DNA from 3 places in the Pseudomonas fulva genome. Region 3 is predicted to be linked to each of the others. Evidence: riboswitches for the same ligand, from Rfam matches in the RefSeq annotation. Region 3 holds a riboswitch; each other region holds the start of a gene.

Region 1 (4,990 bases), 2.7 Mb from region 3:
CCGGGCGATGTGCACGCGCTGGCGCTCACCGCCGGACAGGGTGCTCCAGGCATGCTCGTGCATGTGGGCCATGTCCACGTCGGCCAGGGCCTGCATGACGATGCGCTCGTCATCGTCCGACCACGGCTGCAGCGCCGACAACCAGGGCGTGCGCCCCAGTTCGACGGCGTCGCGCACCGTCACCGCGTCGCTGGTATCGGCCTGTTGCTCGACGAACGCCAGCTGCCGGGCCACGTCGCGGCGGCCCAGGCTCGCCAGCGGCCTGCCATCGAGCTGCACCTGGCCATTGCCCGGCGCACGAATGCCGGAGAGCAGCTTGAGCAGGGTCGATTTGCCCGAGCCGTTGGGCCCGATCAGCCCCAGGGTTTCGCCCCGGCGCACCTCGAGGTCGACCCCCGCCACGATCGCCCTGCCCTTTACCGACCAGCCCAGGTCGCTGCACTGCAACACGGTGCTCATCGCGCTCGCCTCCCGCGCACCAGAATCACCGCGAACGCCGGCGCGCCGACCAGAGCGGTGACCACGCCGATCGGCAGCACCTGGCCATTGATCGCCGTGCGCGACAGCACATCGGCGGCGATCAGGAACACCGCACCGATCAGTGCCGAGACCGGCACCAGCCGGCCATGCCGCGCACCGACCAGCAGCCGCGCGGCGTGGGGGATCACCAGGCCGACGAAACCGATGGAGCCGACGATCGACACCATCACCGCCGTGACCAGGGCGGTGCAGGCGATCAAGGTGGCCTGTACCCGGCGCACCGGCACGCCCAGGGAGGCCGCCGACTCGGCGCCGAAGGTGAAGGCGTCCAGCGCCCGGGTGTGCCAGGCGACCAGCAGGACCCCGGCCAGCGCCATGGGCACGGCCAGCAGTACGTCCTGCCAGTCGACCCCGCTGAGGTTGCCGAGCAGCCAGAACATGATGCCGCGGGCCTGCTCGGCGCTGGCCGACTTGGTGATCAGAAACGAGGTCAGCGCATTGAACAGCTGGGAACCGGCGATACCGGCCAGAATGATCTGAGCACTGCCGCTGATCGCCCCGCCACCCGCAGCACGGGCCAGCAGCGCGACCAGGGCGAAGGCGGCGACCGCGCCGAGAAAGGCGCCCATGGACAGCGTCAGCATGCCGGCGCCCAAGCCGAGCAATGCCACGGAAACCGCGCCGGTCGAGGCGCCGGCAGATATACCCAGCAGGTAGGGATCGGCCAGGGGGTTGCGCAGCAATGCCTGCAGCACCACGCCGGACACCGCCAGCCCGGCCCCGCAGCTGGCAGCGACCAGGGCGCGGGTCAGGCGGTAATTCCAGACGATGCCCTCATCGATCGGGTCGAGCACGAAGCCTGCCGCGAACAGCTTGTTGGCCAGCACCTGGAACACCACCGAGGGCGCAATGCGGGTTTCGCCCAGGGCGACTCCGGCGATCACCGCCACACCAAGAAGCAGCAGGCAGGCGATGGTCAGCAGGAACAGGCGAGAACTGCGCGCGATCATTGGAATTCGTCAACGGCCTTGGCGAGGGTTTCGATGCCGGTGATCATCCGCAGCGAGGCCTGCATGCCATCGGCGTCGATGATCACGATGCGCCCGTTCTTGACGGCGTCCATGTGCTTGGCGACCGGGTCGTTGCGCAGGAACTCGAGCTTCTTCTCCACGTCGTCGGCGGGAAAGCGGCGACGGTCCATGCGCGCCAGCACCAGCACCGTGGGATTGGCCTTGGCCAGGGTTTCCCAGCCGACGCTCGGCCACTCCTCGCTGGACTCGACCACGTTGCGCAGCCCCAGGGACTTCATCATGTAGTCGGCCACGCCCTTCTGGCCAGCCACGTACGGGTCCAGATCCATGTCCGGGCTGGAGAACCAGAACAGCGCGGAAATATCCTGGGCCTGGCGCTGCTCGGCACCGGCCACCGCCGCGGCCAGGCGCTTCTGCAGGTCGGCGACCAGGGCGTCGCCCTTGTCCTGCACGTCGAAGATCTGCGCCAGCTGGTTGATGCTCTTGTACAGGCTGTCGATCTGGAACGGCTGCAGGCGGGTGCCGTCTGCGCCGACCAGGTTGTCCTTGCCTTCGCAGTCGGTCGGCATGATGTAGGTGGGAATGTTCAGGTCGTGGAATTGCTTGCGCGTACCCACCACGCCCTGCTCGCCCACCATCCACTCGAACTGCACCGCTACCAGGCCCGGGCGCTTGCCGATCACCGATTCGAAGCTTGGGTCGTTGTCGGCCAGGCGCGGCACCTTGGCATTCTGCTCCTCGAATTCGGGCAACACGTGGCTGAACCACAGCGAGGTGCCGGCCAGGCGTTCGCCCAGGCCCAGGGAATAAAGGATTTCGGTACCTGCCTGGCCGATGGTCACGGCGTTGCCGGGGCTTTTTGCGAACGTTAGCGACTGGCCGCAGTTTTCCAGGGTGAGCGGGTATTGGGTCGGGCCGGCGGCATGGGCCATGGAAGACAGCGCCAGGGCGGCGCCGATGACGGCAAGGCGTGGTACGAACATGCGGGTGATCTCCTAATCAACAAATACGCATAACGGCAGTGCGTAGGCTGGAGAACACATCACGCTGCGCGACCATGGCCGCACCTGTCCCTTGCGGGAAGTGATCACGGATGCCCCTCCCGGACACCCCGCCGGCGGTTCGATTACTGGCCCTGCCCGCAGAAGCGGAATCAGACCCATGCCGGCAGGTCTCCTGACTGGTACGTCCATGCAGCGCGGCGGCCTTCCCGGAAGCGATTCCAGTGACACGAATGCAGCGCTGCTCGGTACCTACAGTTGCGGGGGCAGTTCCGTTTGGCCACCAGAGGCGGCGACGGATTCCCTATTAATTCCTCGCGGAAACCGGCGGCGGCATCTTAAACGATTAAGTGATCCGCCTGCAGCGCTTTGCCGCAGTTTCCGTTCACCGACTGCAATCGGATCCAGCCAAGCCCACGCAGTGCCCTGCGCAAAAGCGCGGCCATTATTGTTACAACATAACATTTTAGCAAGCCGAATCAGCTCTTGATGCCCGGCCACGCATGGCCCCTGAAATTATCGACCCAGAACTTGCAATGGGAATCATAATCAACAACACTATAAATGTTATCTTATAACGTAATTATCGGAGCTCTCATGAAACCAGGTATTCACCCCACCTATCGCCCTGTTCTGTTCCACGACGTCGCTGCTGACGCCTACTGGTTGATCGGCTCGACGGTCGACACCGACAAGACTCGTCAACACAGCGATGGCAACACCTATCCCTACGTCACCCTGGACGTGTCCAGCGCCTCCCATCCCATCTATACCGGCCAGCAGCGCCAGGTCACCAGCGAAGGCCGTGTGGCTGGCTTCAACAAGCGCTTTGCAGGCTTCGCAGGAGCCAAGGCATGAAAGTAGTCGCCTCGCTTAAACAGGCCAAGTTGCGTCATCGCGACTGCCAGATCGTCAAACGTCGCGGCCGCATCTACGTGATCTGCAAGACCGAGCCGCGCTTCAAGTGCGTGCAGGGCCGGCCCAAGCCACAACGCAAGAACAAGGGATAAGTGCCTGCATCGCCATCGCGGCGCGATTGCAGCCATCTTTCCAAGGCCGCGTCGCAACAAGCACTCGCCGCAGGGCGCGGCTACAGTATCGAGGCGTGTGCAAAATCGACGGTTCGACACCATGCCGGTAGGAGCGTCGCCCTCGGCGCGAATGCGATGGTGGCCGTTCTCAACATCTGCGGCGCGACAACCATTCGCCCGCAAGCAGGCTCCTACAGTATCGAGGAGCCTGCAATATCGACGGTTCGACGCCATGTCGGTAGGAGCATCGCCCTCGGCGCGAAGCGATTTTCGGTCATCCCGCAGATGGCACCGCGACGACCAGGCCATGCGACAAGCATGGCCAACTCAACCTGCCACCTCCCCCAGCTCACGCAAATAACGCCAGGGATAGATACCGCGGTCGTGACCATCGTCGAACATCAGTTGCACACCATAGCCCTGGGCATGGATCGCCGTGATGCGTATGCCATCCGGCACCACATCGATACGCTGCGCCAACCGGGCCGCCCGGCATTTCGAGCATGGGCACGCAGCACGCAGGCGGCCATGGCCGAGCACCAGAACCTGCCCTTGCCCCCAATCCACGGTCAGCGTGGCTTGTGTGGCACTGTTGCGTACTGCGACGGGCGCCTGGTTCATGCTTTTTGCAGGCGCAACTGGCCGATGGCGATCCGCACGGCCTTGCGCACTTCCGGGTCGGCATCGTGCTCGACAGCCAGCAGTGCGGGCAGTGCCTGATCGTCGCCCAGTTCGCCAAGCGCCAGCGCGGACTCCTTGCGCAGGTTGCTGATGGCGTGCCCGAGCAATTCCACCAGCCCGTCATGCGCCGCTGCGAAGCGCAAGCGACCGAGCGAGCGCACCGCGCGCAGGCGCACCTGCCAGTAGCTGTCGCTCAGCGCCTCCAGCAGCGCGGGGCCGGCCGTCGCCTGGCCGACCTTACCCAGCGTGGTGGCTGCTTCTTCGCGCACCTGCCATTCACGATCCTTGAGCGCCGCCTTTAGAGCCGGCAGCACGCTGTCGTCGCTGGCCAGGCCCAAAGCGCCGGTTGCCGCACGGCGTACTTCGGTATCGCTATCGTCACTGGCCAGGCGCGCCAACAGGGGCAAGGCATCGCTTTGCTTGAGCCAGCCAAGAATGCCCACCGCCTCGCGACGCACGAAGGCATCGCTATCCTGCAGCGCCGCAACAGCGGTGGGTACGCTGTCGATCAGGCGCAACTCACGCAAGGCACGCAACGCGCTGGCGCGTACGAAGGCGTCGGCATGAACGGCCCAGGGCAACACCACACGGCCCGCCTCAGCGCTCTTCAGTTCGCTGAGGCTCTGCGCCGCCGCGCCGCGTACCCGGGCGTCGGCATCGGTCAGCGCCGCACAGAGCGCGTCGACCACCTCGGGCTCCTCCCAGGCTTCCAGCAGCCGCGCCGCTTCGGCCCGCACATCGGCAGAGCTGTCCCGGGTCAGCGCCT
Region 2 (4,990 bases), 900 kb from region 3:
AAGTGCGTGAACGGTCCTCAGAGGGCCGGGGCCCAGGTCAGTGACAGCAGGGCCGTGCGGCCTTCCTCGCGGTATTCGCTGTAGTTCGTCACGGGCCAGCTTCCATGACTGTACTGGGCGCGGCCGTAACCTTTGTCCAGCACGTTGTCCACCTTCAGGCCCAGCGCCAGCTCCGGTGTCGCCTGCCAGTTGCCGCGCAGGCCAAGCAGCCCATGGCCGGCGATCCCGCGCTGATTGTCGACGTCGTCGTAGGTACGGCTGACCGCCTGCCAGGTGGCGCCGAATGACCAGTCGCCGAACTGGCGATCCATGTCCAGGCTCAGGGTGCGCTTGGCGCGGCGATTCAATAGCTTGCCGGTGCTGCGGTCGCGCGGATCGATCAGGCTCAGGCCGAGGGCGGCCTGCCAGCCCAGCAGTTCATGCTGCAGGCTGCCTTCGAAGCCGTTGATGCGCGCCTTGTCGAGGTTCTCGGCGGGCCAGCCGCTGATCGCATCACGCAGGTCGGTACGGTACACCGAGGCTTGCAGCGCCGTGCGCTCGGCTACCTGGCTGCGCCACTGCAACTCGTAGGATTTGGAGGTCTCCGGCTGCAGGTCCGGGTTGCCGCCACCTGGCCAGTAGAGGTCGTTGAAAGTCGGCGCGCGGAAGCCCTCTGCGTAGGAGAAGATCAGCTCGTTGCGCGCATCGAGCTGGTAACCCAGGGCCGCGCTTACCGTGTTGGCGCTGCCGAACTGTTGGTTCTTCTCGTGGCGCAGGCCCAGTTCGGTATTGAAGCGCTCGCCGCGGTAACGGTGCTGCGCGAGCAGGGCGTGGTTCCAGCGGCTGTCCTCGGCGTAGGCGGTATTGCTGTTGAGCCGTTCCTGGTAGCCATCGGCGCCGAGCAGCAGGCTGTGGCCGTTGCCCAGGTCGAGGGTGTTGAGCCAGGCCAGGCTGTCGCGGTAGGTGTTGAAGGGGCTGCTGGCGGGCACGTCATCGAAACGCTCGACGGAGCGGTTCTCGCTGTGGCCGACTTCCAGGCGGCTTTTCCAGTCAGGCAGCAACTGGGCGTCGAGGAACCCGGAGTAGCTGGTCAGCTGATAGTCGGCGTACGGGTAGGCGCCTTCCCAGCCACCGTCGTATTCGCTCTCGCCGCGCTGGTCGAGCACGCTGAAGCCGGCTTCCAGCGTTTCGCTGAAACGGTGGCTGAGGTTGGCGCTCAAGGCGTTGTTGCGGTAGGCGTCGCGGTCGCTGTCCGGCGCCACGGGGGCATGGGTGCGATTGATGCCGCGGGTGTCGTCGGCGCTCAGGCCGAGGTTGAAACGAGTGTCGGCATCGCCACCGGACAGGCCCAGGCTGCGTTCCCAGCTGTGGTTCGACCCATAGCCGACGCGCAGGCGCGGGTTGAGCCCTTCGCCCGTAGCCCGACGGGTGAAAATCTGCACCACACCGCCAATCGCATCGGCACCGTGAATGGCCGAGCGTGAGCCGCGCAACACCTCGACACGTTCGATCTGCTCGACATTCAGGTATTCCAGCGGCGCGCCACCAGCAGAGGCCGAGCCGATGCGCTGGCCGTCGACCAGCACCAGGCTCTGTGCGGTCTTGGTGCCGCGAATGTACAGGCCACTGGTGCTGCCGCGGCCACCGGCGCGGGTCACCTGCACCCCCGGCACCCGGCTCAGCAGGTCGAGCACGCTGCCGGGCTGCAGGCGCTCGATGTCGGCGCGGGTGAATACCGTGGTGGGCGTGCTGCTCTGTTCGCGCGGCTGCACGTCTCGGTTGCCGGTTACCACGGTCTCCGAGAGCTTGAGCGCCTCGTCGTAGCTCGTGGTGGCCGCGAGTGCCAGGCCTGGCGACAGGGCGCAGGCGAGCATCAGGTGAAGCTGTTTCATGGTGGGTGTCCTCGCAGGTCGGCAGACTTTCGAGGAGGGCGAGCGCAAGCGCAGCGCACGCTGACGCCTGACGGTGGTGCCCTCCGCAACACGCGTCTCGTCCTGCAAGGCCGGTATCCGGGCTTTCGACCGGCAACCGCTCGCCTTCCCGGTAGGCCCAGTGGCGGTTGAGCGGCTGTGCAATCGGCTGATTGCGGTCGATTACCGTTGCGGGGGCAGCATCGGCTTGGCGCGCGTAGCGAGCGCACCGACTTCCCGTTTAACGCGCGGCGTGGCAGCGCCGCGGGCACCTGGCAGGAGGTGAACGAGGCGTACCTTAGAAGGTGACTGCATGAAATACAAGCAAGTCGGTCAGGCTCTGCTTGAGCCTTTCTCAAGACGCTGACGCACGGCCGCTTCGATGCCGGCTTCGTCCAGGCCGCACTCGGCGAGCATCTGGTCGGGACGGGCGTGCTCGACATAGCTGTCGGGCAGGCCCAGGTGCAGCATCGGCTTGAGCGTGCCCTGGCTGGCGAGGAATTCGCTGACGGCGCTGCCGGCGCCGCCCATCACGCTGTTTTCCTCGATGGTCACCAGCAGGTCGTGGCTGGCGGCCAGTTCGCTGACCAGCGCTTCGTCGAGGGGTTTGACGAAGCGCATGTCGACCACCGTGGCGTCCAGGGTTTCGCCGACGCGCAGGGCCTCACTCAGCTGCACACCGAACACCAGCAGGGCCACGCCGGCGCCCTGGCGACGCACCACGCCCTTGCCGATCGGCAGCGGCGTGAGTTCGCGGTCGATGGTGGCGTTCGGGCCGCTGCCGCGGGGGTAACGCACCGCCGCCGGGCCAGTGAACTGGTAGCCGGTGGTGAGCATGTGGTGCAGCTCGTTCTCATCGCTCGGCGTCATGATCAGCATGCCGGGGATGCAGCGCAGGTAAGAGAGGTCGAAGCTGCCCGCGTGGGTCGGGCCGTCTTCGCCGACCAGGCCGGCGCGGTCGATGGCGAACAGCACGTCGAGGTTCTGCACCGCGACATCGTGGATCAGCTGGTCGTAGGCGCGCTGCAGGAAGGTCGAGTAGATCGCCACCACCGGCTTGGCGCCTTCACAGGCCATGCCGGCGGCCAGCGTCACCGCGTGCTGCTCGGCGATGGCCACGTCGAAGTATCGATCCGGGTGGCGTTCGCTGAAGGCCACCAGGTCCGAGCCTTCCTTCATGGCCGGGGTGACCGCCATCAGGCGTTCGTCATGGGCGGCCATCTCGCACAGCCACTGGCCGAACACGCTGGAGTATTTCGGGCCGGACGGCGCCTTCACCTTGGCCGGCGCGTTGATCGGCTCCAGCTTGGTAATGGCGTGGTAGACGATCGGGTCGACCTCGGCTGGCGCGAAGCCCTTGCCCTTCTTGGTGACCACGTGGAGGAACTGCAGGCCCTCCAGGTCGCGCATGTTGCGCAGGGTGGCCAGCAGGGTCGGCAGGTCGTGGCCGTCGATGGGGCCGATGTAGTTCCAGCCCAGCTCTTCGAACAGGGTGCCGGAGACCAGCATGCCCTTGGCGTGCTCTTCGGTCTTGCGGGCGATTTCCCAGGCGCCGGGCAGCTTGGACAGCACCTTCTTGCTGCCTTCGCGCACGTTGGCGTAGGTGCGGCTGGAGAGAATCTTGGCCAGGTAGTTGGACAGACCGCCGACGTTCTTGGAGATCGACATGTCGTTGTCGTTGAGTACCACCAGCATGTTGGCCTTCACGTCGGCAGCGTGGTTGAGCGCTTCGAAGGCCATGCCGGCGGTCAGCGCGCCGTCGCCGATCACCGCCACCGACTTGCGCTTGCTGCCCTGGCGCTGGGCGGCGATGGCCATGCCCAGTGCGGCGCTGATCGAGGTGCTGGAATGACCGACGCCAAAGGTGTCGTACTCGCTTTCCGAGCGACGCGGGAAGGCAGCGATGCCGTCCTTCTGGCGCAGGGTGCCCATGCGCTCGCGGCGGCCGGTGAGGATCTTGTGCGGGTAGGCCTGATGGCCGACGTCCCACACCAGGCGGTCGTCGGGCGTATCGAAGACGTAGTGCAGGGCGACGGTCAGCTCGATCACCCCGAGGCCGGCACCGAAATGCCCGCCGGTCTGGCCGACCGTGTAGAGCAGGTACTGGCGCAGTTCATCCGCCAGGGTTTCCAGCTCGGCTTCGCCAAGGCGGCGCAACTCATCCGGCGTGTTGGCGCGGTCGAGCAGCGGCGTCAGCGGGCGTTCGCGGGGAATCTCGTGGAAAGTCGTCGGCATCAGGCGAGTCGTTATAGGAATTCAAAATAGTGGGGCAGTCTACCTGATGCGATGACCCTAGCCCAAGGGAGGACTTGGGCGTGGTTGCCGCAGCAGCGATGTCAGATAGACAGCGGTTCAGTTGCGCCGTTCGACGATATAACGCGCCAGCTCGCGCAACGGTTCGGCGGCATCACTGAACGGCTGCAGCGCTTGCAGCGCCTGGTCGCGCAGTTCCAGGGCGTAGGCCTTGGCCGCGGCCATGCCGAGCAGAGCGGGGTAGGTGGGCTTGTCGTTCGCCTGGTCCTTGCCCTGGGTCTTGCCCAGGGTCGCGGTATCGCTTTCCACGTCGAGGATGTCGTCCTGCACCTGGAAGGCCAGGCCAACGGCACGGGCGTAGGTGCTAAGCGCCGCCAGGGCTTGTTCATCGGCACGACCGCTGGCCAGGGCGCCGAGGCGCACGCTGGCTTCGATCAGCGCACCGGTCTTGTGGCGATGCATGGTTTCCAGTGCCGGTTGCTGCAATTGCTGGCCCACCGAGCCGAGGTCGATGGCCTGGCCACCGACCATGCCGGCCGGGCCTGCCGCATCGGCCAGGGCCTGGAACATGCTCAGGCGAATCTCGGCGCTCTGCGGGTTGTGCGCTGTGCTGGCGAGCACGGCGAAGGCCAGGCTCTGCAAGCCATCGCCGGCAAGAATCGCGGTGGCTTCGTCGAAGGCGATATGGGTGGTCGGTTGGCCGCGACGCAGGTCGTCGTCGTCCATGGCCGGCAGGTCGTCGTGCACCAGGGAATAGGCATGGATCAGCTCCACCGCGCAGGCGGCGCCATCGGCCTGCTGCGCGCTGCCGCCGAGGGCTTCGCAGGCGGCATAGGCGAGCAGCGGGC
Region 3 (4,990 bases):
GACGAAACCGACCGGGAAGCCGAGGATCAGCGCCGGCTTGGGCGCACCTGCGGCGAGCATGTCGAGCAGGTAGAACAGCGCCGTCGGCGCATTGCCGATCACCACCACCGAGCCTTGCAGGTGCTCGCGCCAGTGTTCCAGGGCCACCGCCGAGCGGGTGTTGCCGAGCTGCTTGGCCAGCTCCGGTACGCCGGCATCGTTGAGGGTACAGATCACCGGGTTGGCGGCCTGCAGCCGTGCACGGGTCACGCCTTCGGCGACCATGCGTGCGTCGCAGAGAATCGCCGCGCCCCTGGCCAGCGCTTCACGCCCGGCCGCGCCGGCACCCGGTGAGAAGCGCAGATCCTGCACCACATCGACCATGCCGCAGGCGTGGATGACCCGCACCGCGAGCTTCTCCAGGTCAGCCGGAATGCCGCTCAGGTCGGCCTCGGCGCGGATGATGGCGAAGGAATTGCGATAGATCTCCTGACCATCGCGGATGTAATCGGTCATCGGGTGAAACTCCGGGTAGCGGTGAGCGAGGCCAGCAATTCGGCGGCCTCGTCAGGTGTCAGGTGGTGGCCCAGCAAGTGGCCGAAGCCGCTGCCGGGGGGCTGGCGGGCGAACAGGTCGTAACGACCCTCGGCCACCGCCAGCAAGGTGAAGGGCGCGCGATGGGCGGCGGCGCAGGAGCGGCTGCAGCCGGTGAGGTGAATGCCCGGCTGCTCGTTGCCAGCAGGGAGCAGTTCGGCCAGGCGCAGGGCATCGGCCTTGGTGTCGGCCAGGCCCTTGGCGCAACCGCTGGCGCCGGTGCAGGCGATGATGCGGGCCAACGGCGTGCTGGCATCGGCCAGCAGGCCCAGCCCATGCAGGCTGTGGATAACCCCATCGGCAGCCGCCTCGGCAACATTGGGCAGCAGCACGCTCTGCCAGGGCGTCAGGCGCAGGGCGCCATCGCCATGACGGCGGGCGAGATCCGCCAGGCCGAGCAGTTGCTCGGCCTCCAGCCGACCGAGCACGGTGGCGGCGCCGATATGCACGAGCCCCGGCTGGCGCTGCTTGTGGATACCGAGATGGGCATTGGCTTGCGCCGGGTTGCGGCGCCAGTCGCCTGCCGGCAGCAGTGCGTCTCCCAGCCGAGCCTGCAGACGCTGCAGCAGCTCGGCAGGCGAATGGATTTCCAGCAAATGGCGCATGCGTGTCTGCTCGGGCGCAGCCAGCTCCAGAAACAGGTCGAGCAGGGCGATCACCAGCTTATGAGCCAGGGCTTGGGGCACCACCGCCAGTGCGGGTGCATCTTCTGCCGTGACCGGCGGGCAACCGGCCAGGCCGAAGGCATAGCCGATGCCGTCATCGAGGGGCAGGGCGCTGAGCCAGATATCGTGGGGGTGTTCGAGCATCGCCAGGCGTTCGCCGCCGTCGAGCAGCAGAGCGAACTTCGGCGACAGGGCATGCAGGCGCGGCGTGTTTTCCAGGGTGGCCAGCAGCTCGGCGGCCAGCGGCGAGATATCCACAGGCGCCAGCGGATCGACGCCGGCGGCCGGGCTGACCATCAGGTTGCGCACGTCATCGGCGCCGGGCGTGCTGGGGCCGAGGCCTGCATCCAGCAGCTCGCCGATCAGTGCATCTTCATTGCCCGCGCAAATCCCGCGAATCTGCAGATTGCCGCGGTTGGTGGCTTCGATCACCCCGCCAGCATGTTGCTGCGCGGCCCTGGCAATGCGCTCGGCCTGCTCGGCTTCGAGGCGCCCACCGGGCAGCTTGATGCGGCAGATACCGCCATCCTTCGCCTGCACGATACGCAGCAACCCCGGACAGGCCGAGGGGCGAACAGCAGGGGTTGGAATGCGAAAAGCCTGTTTCAACGGATCACCGGAGTCGGGTCACATGGGCATCCGTTCGAGGATAGGCCAGGGAAGGGTCAGCTTCTCTCACCGGGACACCCCGCCCGGTGTGGGCACATGCGACTGAATCGGTCGGCAGGTCTCCTGGCTCGCAGGTCATGGCGCGTGGCCGGCCTTCCCGGTTTCCCAGTGGCGATTGGCGCAGGCGCTCGCTGCAACAGTTGCGGGGGCAGCCACGGCGGAAAACCTGCCCAATATCTGCTGCGCGTCGGCCCTGCCGCGTTAGAAACCGTCTCGGAATGCTCATGTACAGAAGTACACTCCGCTTCCTCGCCAATTTCTGCCTTGCAGGGCTCTAGCTCGCTAGATATTGAACAGGTTTTCTCGTGTTCCCTCTTAGGCCGCATTGGCTCACATGTAGCCGCTGGGCACCGACAGAAGCGCTATTATGCCCGCTTTGCCCGCCGGGATGAAAAGCCGCGTCGTCGGATCGCACAGTGGCATGGCCGCGATGTGGTGATATCGATCGCCGTAAAGATGGCTTTCTTAGGAGGGGTCGGTGGCGATCCGCTTTAGAATCTGTTCGCGATCTTTCACCCCAGGCTCGCTGATTTTGGCGGCTAAGTGGCGGAAGCGGCCGCTCTCCTATCCATTGTGGGAGCGCGCCATGCGCGCGAAAAATCGCGGGCATGGACTGGGCGTCCCCGCCCGCTCCCACAAATACTGCGCCGATGGCTGCCATTGCCTTTGAACACCCAATCACTGTTGGCTGCCAATGATGAGGACTAAGAAATGACCCCCTGGCTGACCGTCGTGGGCATCGGTGAAGACGGCTACCCCGGCCTCGGCAAGGCGGCGCGGCATGCGTTGCTGGCGGCCGAGCGAGTGGTCGGCAGCGAGCGCCAGCTGGCGCTGTTGCCCCCTTGCATCCGGGCCACGCGCCTCCAGTGGCCGAAGCCGTTCTCCCTGGCGGCGGTGCTCGAAGAGCGCGGCACGCCGGTGTGCGTGCTGGCCAGCGGCGACCCGATGTTGTTTGGCGTCGGCGCCAGCCTGGCCCGCGAGCTGGCGCCAGGCGAGCTGCGCATTCTGCCGGCGCCGTCGTCCGCTTCCCTGGCGGCGGCGCGCCTGGGCTGGCCGCTGCAGGGAACCACGCTGGTGTCCCTGGTTGCCAGGCCGCTGGCGGCGTTGCAGGCGCAGATCCACCCCGGCATGCGTCTGCTGGTGCTGAGCAACGATGGCGACAGCCCCGCCGCCATCGCCGAACTGCTCCGTGAGCGTGGCTTCGGCCCCAGCCGGCTGAGCGTCTTCGAGCACCTGGGTGGCGAGCGCGAGCGGCGTATCGATGGCCTGGCCGAAGGCTGGTCGCTGGAGCGCGCAGCGGATCTCAACCTGGTGGCCATCGAGTGCCTCGCTGGCGCTGACGCCAAGCGCCTGCCGCTGACGCCCGGCCTGCCGGATGACGCCTACCGCCACGATGGCCAACTGACCAAGCGCGACGTACGGGCGATTACCCTGTCGCGCCTGGCGCCATCGCCCGGCGAGCTGCTCTGGGACGTCGGCGCCGGTTGCGGCTCCATCGGCATCGAGTGGATGCGCGCGAATGCCAGCTGCCGCGCCATCGCCATCGAGGCCGACGAAGGGCGCCAGGCCCATATCGCCCATAACCGTGATGCCCTGGGCGTACCGGGCCTGCAACTGGTGGCCGGACGGGCGCCCGAGGCGCTGGAAGGGTTGGCGGCGCCGGATGCGGTCTTTATCGGCGGCGGCGTCACCCTGCCGGGCGTGCTGCAAGGTTGCTGGCAGGCGCTCAAGCCCGGCGGCCGCCTGGTGGCCAATGCGGTGACCCTGCAGAGCGAGGCGGCGCTGATCGCCTTTCGCGGCGAACGGGGCGGCGAGCTGACCCGCATCGAGGTCGCCCAGGCCAAACCGCTCGGCGGCTTCGATACCTGGCGCGGCGCCCTGCCGATCACCTTGCTAGAAGTCCACAAGCCGCGATGAAGCGCATCCTCTTGCTCGGCGGCATCGGCGAAGCGCTGGCTCTCGCCCGCCGCCTCGGCGCCGAACATATCTACAGCCTGGCCGGGCTGGGCAAGGTGCCGGAGGATCTGACCTGCCAGATGCGCGTTGGCGGCTTCGGCGGCGCCGAGGGGTTGGCCGACTTTATCCACAGGGAGGGCATCGAGTTGCTGGTCGACGCCACCCATCCCTACGCGGCGCAGATCAGCCGCAACGCGGCACGCGCCGCCGCACAGGCCGGCATCCCCTGCTGGGCGCTGCGGCGGCCGGGCTGGATGGCATCGGCCGGCGATGACTGGCGCGAGGTGTTCGACTGGCCGTCATTGATCGCCGCCTTGGCTCCATTCCAGCGGCCGCTGTTCACCCTGGGCCGCGAGCCGCTTGAGCACTTGCACGAGATTCCTGCCCATCAGCACTGGACGGTACGTTGCCTGCAAGGCCAGCCGGCGGGCGAGCGCGCCGAAGTGATCGGTGCCCGCGGGCCGTTCAGCCTCGAGGACGAACGTGCGCTGTTCGCGCGGCTGAATTGCGATGTGCTGGTCAGCAAGAACAGCGGCAGCGCCGCTACCGAGCACAAGCTGCAGATCGCCCGCGAGCGGGGTGTGCCGGTGCTGGTGTTGCAGCGGCCTTCATTGCCCGCAGTGGATCGCGAGTTCAGCGAGGCCGAAGCGCTCTGGCAGGCGTTGCAGGTAGCCAACCCGTAGCCCCGCGGTAGAGCGCAGCGCAATCCGGGGAGTGCTCTCGAGGCGTGCACCAATCCAAAGGTCAACCTGGGTATCGCTGCGCTCGACCCAGGCTACGAACTGACCACGCTGTTAAACTGCCGCACTTTTTGCGGAGCCCGACCATGACTGCCACGTCTTACGCCCAGGTATTGTTCGCCGGCCCTGATCTGCGCGTTGGTTCCTTCGCCGAGCTGTTTCGTGCCCGCCTGGTCGAACTGCGCGGCGCGGCGGCGTTGGTCGATATCGTCGACACCGGCGCCGGCTACGACAGCCTCTGGCAGCGCGTAGGCGAGGGCAGCGGTACGCTGCTGGTGATCGACCTGGAGCCGCAAAGCAGCAGCCAGCATGTCGACTGGTTGCGCAGCGAGCTGGCCGGCAAGACCGACCCCGAGCGGGTATTCGTCACCAGCCTGTTTGGCCAGC

Evidence for each region. A riboswitch is a leader RNA that binds a small molecule or an ion and turns the genes downstream of it on or off. The one in region 3 is predicted to bind cobalamin.
Region 1: linked by a shared signal. The riboswitch ahead of K8U54_RS23360 (ABC transporter substrate-binding protein) and the one ahead of cobG (precorrin-3B synthase) in region 3 are both predicted to bind cobalamin.
Region 2: linked by a shared signal. The riboswitch ahead of K8U54_RS06285 (TonB-dependent receptor domain-containing protein) and the one ahead of cobG (precorrin-3B synthase) in region 3 are both predicted to bind cobalamin.

The regions. Positions count from the first base shown of each region.
Region 1 is NZ_CP082928.1:5,052,789-5,057,778, reverse strand. Features, by position in the region: gene K8U54_RS23370 (ABC transporter ATP-binding protein) at 1-459, opposite strand, end outside; gene K8U54_RS23365 (FecCD family ABC transporter permease) at 456-1,490, opposite strand; gene K8U54_RS23360 (ABC transporter substrate-binding protein) at 1,487-2,494, opposite strand; cobalamin riboswitch at 2,661-2,856, opposite strand; gene K8U54_RS23355 (type B 50S ribosomal protein L31) at 3,110-3,370, shown strand; gene ykgO (type B 50S ribosomal protein L36) at 3,367-3,522, shown strand; gene K8U54_RS23345 (DUF971 domain-containing protein) at 3,871-4,164, opposite strand; gene K8U54_RS23340 (HEAT repeat domain-containing protein) at 4,161-4,990, opposite strand, start outside.
Region 2 is NZ_CP082928.1:1,385,925-1,390,914, reverse strand. Features, by position in the region: gene K8U54_RS06285 (TonB-dependent receptor domain-containing protein) at 18-1,871, opposite strand; cobalamin riboswitch at 1,963-2,180, opposite strand; gene dxs (1-deoxy-D-xylulose-5-phosphate synthase) at 2,223-4,124, opposite strand; gene ispA ((2E,6E)-farnesyl diphosphate synthase) at 4,242-4,990, opposite strand, start outside.
Region 3 is NZ_CP082928.1:2,289,342-2,294,331, forward strand. Features, by position in the region: gene K8U54_RS10240 (precorrin-8X methylmutase) at 1-495, opposite strand, end outside; gene cobG (precorrin-3B synthase) at 492-1,847, opposite strand; cobalamin riboswitch at 1,944-2,277, opposite strand; gene cbiE (precorrin-6y C5,15-methyltransferase (decarboxylating) subunit CbiE) at 2,619-3,824, shown strand; gene K8U54_RS10255 (cobalt-precorrin-6A reductase) at 3,821-4,546, shown strand; gene K8U54_RS10260 ((2Fe-2S) ferredoxin domain-containing protein) at 4,690-4,990, shown strand, end outside.